One region of the Exiguobacterium sp. s95 genome, then DNA from elsewhere that is predicted to be linked to it. Evidence: riboswitches for the same ligand, from Rfam matches in the RefSeq annotation. Region 1 holds a riboswitch; the other holds the start of a gene.

The links. A riboswitch is a leader RNA that binds a small molecule or an ion and turns the genes downstream of it on or off. The one in region 1 is predicted to bind thiamine pyrophosphate.
Region 2: it holds a riboswitch for thiamine pyrophosphate, as region 1 does, so the genes downstream of both, thiD (bifunctional hydroxymethylpyrimidine kinase/phosphomethylpyrimidine kinase) here and KNP99_RS02600 (ECF transporter S component) in region 1, are expected to answer to the same signal.

Annotation. Positions count from the first base shown of each region.
Region 1 covers NZ_JACSMM010000001.1:446,255-449,394, forward strand. The annotation lists gene KNP99_RS02595 (ABC transporter ATP-binding protein) at 1-1,204, opposite strand, end outside; gene KNP99_RS02600 (ECF transporter S component) at 1,201-1,779, opposite strand; TPP riboswitch at 1,879-1,977, opposite strand; gene KNP99_RS02605 (50S ribosomal protein L25/general stress protein Ctc) at 2,067-2,705, opposite strand; gene KNP99_RS02610 (DEAD/DEAH box helicase) at 3,078-3,140, opposite strand, start outside.
Region 2 covers NZ_JACSMM010000006.1:103,593-106,732, forward strand. The annotation lists gene KNP99_RS11040 (murein hydrolase activator EnvC family protein) at 1-53, shown strand, start outside; gene KNP99_RS11045 (murein hydrolase activator EnvC family protein) at 257-1,531, shown strand; TPP riboswitch at 1,593-1,703, shown strand; gene thiD (bifunctional hydroxymethylpyrimidine kinase/phosphomethylpyrimidine kinase) at 1,820-2,629, shown strand; gene thiM (hydroxyethylthiazole kinase) at 2,610-3,140, shown strand, end outside.

The DNA.
Region 1 (3,140 bases):
GCTTTTGACCCATGCTCAGGGCGAGGGGCGACTGACGGGCGACATGGGTTAACCGGTAGGATTGCAACGCCGTTTCAATCCGCTCCGGCGTCGGTGCATCCATGCTGATTACGAGCTCGTCTTCGACCGTCTGCTTGAGAAATTGGAGCTCTGGCTGTTGAAAGACGAATCCGACGTGTCGGTAATAGCTCCGACTTTTCCATGTCCGCAGTTCTTTTTCGAACAAGCGGACCGTACCGCCTTGCGCCGGAATCAATTTCGCCAGTGTTTCGAGCAACGTGCTTTTCCCGGCACCGTTCGATCCGACGACCATGATCCATTCTCCGGCGTGTGTTGCAAGCGACAGGTTATCGACAATCACTTGCTTACGGCGTCCTAACGCGGTGCGCGTCAGCGCGAACGTCGTGTCGTGCCGAACCGGAGGACGGTTGTTAGTCACTTTTCGTAACCGCCCCGCCTGGGAAGAAGCGGGGGGCACGGTTTCCAGTTCATACGGGTAGAGGAGCGGCGTCGCAATGCCGCGTCGTTCAAGTTCATCGCGATACTGACCGAAGACATCAAGCGGCGGACCATCGCGTAAAATCGTTCCGCCGTGATCGAAGACGAGCACCCGGTCACTGAACGTCACACAGCGGTCAAGCTGATGTTCAATCAGAACGAGCGTCAACGTCCGGTCGTGATGGAGTTCCTCAATCAGCTGCATCAAAACCCGATGTCCTGCCGGATCGAGTTGCGCCGTCGGTTCGTCAAGCAATAGAATATCCGGCTCAAGCGCTAGGACGCAGGCGAGGGCGAGTCGTTGTTTCATCCCTCCTGACAGTTGCATAATCGGTGTCGTCAGCGGCACGTCCAGACCGACACGTGCCAGTACGGCGTCAATCCGGTCATCCATCTGACTGCGGTCGACTGAGCGATTTTCAAGACTAAAGGCAACTTCCGCTCCGACGGTCTGCATGCAGAACTGGTCGTCCGGATTTTGAAAAAGGATTCCGACCGTCCCATTCGTTTTGCAGTGGCCGCTGACATCGGCTTCGATCGCGTCAGGTAATAAGCCGGCGAGAACATGTAAAAACGTCGTTTTCCCACTGCCGCTCGGTCCGACGAGCAACGTCGTTTCCCCTTCGTGTAGCGTCACCGTCACCTTGTGCAGGACGTTGTCATGTTGCCCCGGATAGCGGACAGACAAGTCGTTACAATGAATCATGCTGCATCCGGCTTCCGCCGCTTACGCCCGATCGCATAACCGTTCAACGTCCCTGTCTTGACGAGCGCATCGACGATGACTTTCGCAAGTAATCCACCGAGCAATGCACCGCTGACGAGTTGAAGGGAAAACGTCAACAGAAGTGTCGTCGTCGTATAGTAGGCGAAACCATTGACGACAAGACTATAGACCATACTACCGATTGCGGCGAACATTCCGGATAGAACTAACGTCATTGTGTTGAACTTCCGGTATCCGAAGAGGGCAAAAGCGATTTCGGCACCGATTCCTTGAGCGAAACCAATCAATAAGGCCGATAATCCGAAGTGACTCCCCGTGAATAATTCGACAGCCGCGGCGACGACTTCTGCAATCAGTGCTGCCCCGGGCTTTTGAATGATGTAGGCGACAAGCGGACTCGCGATGACCCAAATCCCGAACATCCAGTTCGATCCGACCGGTCCGAAGATCGCGGAAATCGGTAACCACAATGTCGACCACCCTAAGTAGAGTACCCCGCAAGCAACCGACAACATCATCATGACGATGATTTCTTTCATTTTCCAACTGTTCATGTTCCTATCTCCCTTTGGCACAACCACCAGACAAACAAAAAGACCGCCCTCTATGAAAGAGAGCGGTCACTGAATCTGCAAACATGCAGAAAAATTGAACGAATTACCGCTCCACTTTCCTACGCTAGTATGAACTAGATCAGGTTCAAAGGGTCCGAAGTGAATCGTCTCAGCCAATGGGCTCCCCTAGTGGATGTGCATATAGTGTGTACGCTATTTACTGTACCGACTCTACCGACAGTTGTCAATACAGATAAAAACCCTCCGCGAGGGGAGGGTAAGAAAAATTATTCTTTTTCTTTCGTTTGTTCTTCAGTAGAAACTTCTTCTGTCGCTTCAGCTGGTTCTTCAGCATCTGCTTCTTCGAGATCCGCTTCAAGTGTCGATTCGACGACGGCAACGACTTGAATGTCACCTTCCGTAACGATACGGTATTCTTTTTCTTCCGGCAAATCCGAAACCGATAGAGAATCACCGAGGTTAAGATTTGTCACATCGACTTCGACGCGTTCCGGTAATTTATCTGGTGTAGCTGCAACTGTTACTTTAAAGAGTGTTTGTGAAAGATATCCACCAAGTTTTGCACCAGCCGCTTCGCCGACGAGGACGATATCTGTTTCGACTTCTGTTTCTTCATCCATTTTAACAGCGATGAATTCAACGTGCTTGATTGTTGGTGTGAAGATATCCATATCGAGTTTATTGATCAGTGTGTTGACTTTTTTACCACCGATTTGAAGTGCAACAAGTGCATTCTCACCATGTTCGCGAACGACTTTGATCAATGCTTTTTCGTCAAAGGCAATCGGTGTACTTTCCACTTTGTAACCATACACGACACCAAGAGCTTTTCCTTCATGACGTAATTGCTTTCTAAGTGAGCGTGGGCGTACTTCGCGTTCTTCTACTTTTAATGTTACTGACATGTTCATTTCCCCCTTGAATTTGGTATAGCCCTCAAAAGGTAATGAAGAAAGGAGTGGAACGAATCGTTCCGGATCAAGACGGTGCATCGAATGCTATTTCAAATTGATTTCATAAAAATGAAGATCGAAGTGAGTGGTTAGCATTTCTCTCCCAGGTCATTACGCTGATATTGAGAAACATGTGGTTGTAAAAGCAACTCGCTGATGCGGTGCTATGATAGTTATACCCCCGTAACATTAAAAGCTAAACATCAACCGGCGAAAAAACGATAGCAAGAAACCTGTTCTCCTTAGAGCAGCAACGGTTTACATCATGTAAAGAAATCATTGGACGAAGCAGCTCCCTTAAAAATATAGGCGGTGAACTTCCTCTTATTCAAGCAATTGAACCATCTCATCGACCGATAACGCAAGTGAAGCCGGTTGTTCAAGTAT
Region 2 (3,140 bases), on a different contig from region 1:
TCTACAGCGGAACAGGCCCTGCAAATAGTGTTAATCCTATGTCAATGTTATAAAATCGTAAAAGAACCTCTACATTGTAGAGGTTCTTTTTTATACAGTTTGAATAATTAGTTGTTATATTACAAAATAACGTTTTCATTTGAAATGTAAATGAAATTTTTCTGAAACTATTACGGTGCTATAATCAATTTCAGATAGTTTCACTACGGAACAGGACTTCAAAAATCGAATTCATACATAAGCGAGGAACTCACATATGCTAAAAAAGTTATTTTCTACCGTACTATTAGGGACGTTATTATTGACGAACACCCCAATCACTCAAGCGGCTACAATCAAAGAAAAGAAAGCAGATAATGCAGCTGAACAACGTAAACTAGAAAAATCAATCAAAAAACAAGAATCTAAAATTTCAAAAGAGCAACGTCAAATCAATGCGATTGATGCAGCAATCAATGAAAATATTTTTCGTGTCTCAGAAAAAAATAAACAGATTCGTCAGTTGAATGAACGAATTGAAGAGCTTGAGGCAGACATTATCCATTATGAAGAAATGTTAAAACGCCAGGAAGAGCTGTTAGGAGACCGTCTTCGTGTGCTTCAAGAAAATGATGGGAATTCGATTAAATGGGAAGAAGTCATTTTTGGTTCGAAAGATCTTGGCGATCTCTTTAGTCGTGTGATGGCAGGGAAAAAAATTGCTGAACAAGATGACAAGATGATTTCTGCTTACCTTGAAACGCAAAAAAAATTAGCTGATGCTAAAGCGACGCTTGTGGATAAAAAGGAAGAGCGAGTGAAAGAAAAAGAAGCCCTTTTGGTTCAAAAAAAGGAACTCAAACAGCAAATGAAAGCACGTAGTGCAACCTTAAAAAAATTACGTCAAGGTAAAACAAAATTTACGACAAAACTTCTGAATGCGAAAGAACTTCAAGCGACATTAGAAGCGCAAGAACGTGCGATTGCGGCAGCAAAGGCAGCAGCTAAAGCAGCAGCGGAAAAGGCAGCAGCTGAAAAAGCGGCAGCGGAAAAGGCGGCGGAGGCGGCGGAAAAAAACAACGCCGGGACGTCTAAGAAGGTCGTAAGTGCTACGCCAGTCGCTAGTGTTCCGAGTGGTTCGGCGCAGTTCGTTCGCCCTGCGTCAGGAAGTGTTTCACAAGGATTCGGACCAGCGAGTGGTGCGAATGGGTATACTTTCCATAATGGTGTCGACTTTAGAGGGTCAGTCGGATCATCAATCGTCGCAGCAGCTTCAGGAACGGTCATCACAGCAGGAAGCGGTGGACCGTACGGAAATCACGTGATGATTTCACATTTCTTGAATGGGAAAGTGTATACAACAGTTTACGCGCATATGAATTCATTATCAGTTCATGCTGGACAAACGGTCTCGCAAGGGCAACAAATCGGTACGCTCGGAAATACGGGAAACTCGACGGGCGCACATCTTCATTTTGAATTGCATATTGGTGGTTACCAATACAGTGCGACAGGACCAGCTAACACAGTTAATCCATTAGCATACTTATAAAAACGAGCTTCGGCTCGTTTTTTTTATGGCGCTATGCTACAGTGAAAGAGAAATTTAAATCATGAGCAACTAGGGGAGCTGGAGGAATCTGGCTGAGAGGAAAACCATTCTGTTTTCGACCCTATCACCTGATCTGGATAATACCAGCGTAGGAAAGTTGAGATTGAAGACATGAATAAGTGACCACACTCGTTGGTTTTTCATGGCGTCGTCTGCTTTTTTACAGCGGACGGCGCTTTTTTTCGTTCCGCTTTCTCCTTGTGCTCTCATAGAAAGTGAGGTCTATCGATGAAACATGTACTGACGATTGCTGGATCAGACTCTAGTGGTGGAGCTGGAATTCAAGCCGACTTAAAAACTTTTTCTGCTCTTGGGGTTTACGGTATGAGTGTAATTACTGCTATCACAGCGCAAAATACGTTAGGCGTACAAGCAGTTGAAGATGTATCACCAACGCTTGTCGAAGCCCAGTTGAACTCGATTTTTAGCGATATTCGTGTAGATGCCGTTAAAATTGGGATGGTCTCGAATGAAAAAACGATTCAAGTCATTGCCAAATGTTTGAAACATTATCAGGGACCAGTCGTCTTAGACCCCGTGATGGTCGCAAAAGGGGGGCATGCGCTGTTAAGGAAATATGCTGAACAAGCATTAATGGAGCATTTGATGCCGCTTGCAACCTTGACGACCCCGAATATTCCGGAAATGGAACGCATGTTAGGGCAAGCGATTTCGACAATTGATGAAATGAAGCTGGCGACGACGGAATTCGCACAAAAACGAGACATCGCTATCCTGTTAAAAGGCGGTCATCTTGAAAGTACGGATGCCTCGGATATTTTATACACGGAAGGGAGGCATCATCTGTTTCAGGAGGCACGATTAAAACGCCAGCATACACATGGTACTGGATGTACATTGTCTTCCGCGATTGCGGCACGTCTTGCGCTGGGAGATTCCCTGAAGGATAGCGTGATTTATGCTAAACGGTACGTAACTGAAGCAATCCGGCATGGATTTGCCTTAGGGAACGGAATCGGACCGACACATCACTTTTATGACATTTGGAGGGAAACGGATGCTTACAACCATTCATGATAAAAAACCATTAATTCATCATTTAACGAATGCGGTCACGATTAATGAGTGTGCCAATATGACCCTTGCGCTCGGGGGTTCACCTGTCATGGCGGAAGATATCCTAGAAGTCGAGGAAATGGTTGGACATGCAGATGCTGTCGTTATCAATATCGGGACATTGAACGCAGCTTCACGAGCGTCGCAATTGTTGGCAGGTCAAACGGCTAACCGATTGAAGAAACCGATTATTTTAGATCCAGTCGGAATGGGGGCGACGACACTTCGGACACAATTCACGAAAGAGTTACTCGAAGCAATTCATTTTACGGTCATTAAGGGGAACGTCTCTGAAATCAAGACGCTCATCGGTCAAGTCGGACGTTCAAAAGGAGTCGATGTCGCTTCCGGAGAGACATTAGATTTTCAAGTCGTCCATGAGTTTGCTGGACGGCTCGGGACGACTCTCGTCGTAACGGGACCGGTTGATTTCATTACAGACGGCAAGCGACAAGTAAAACTAACCGTAGGA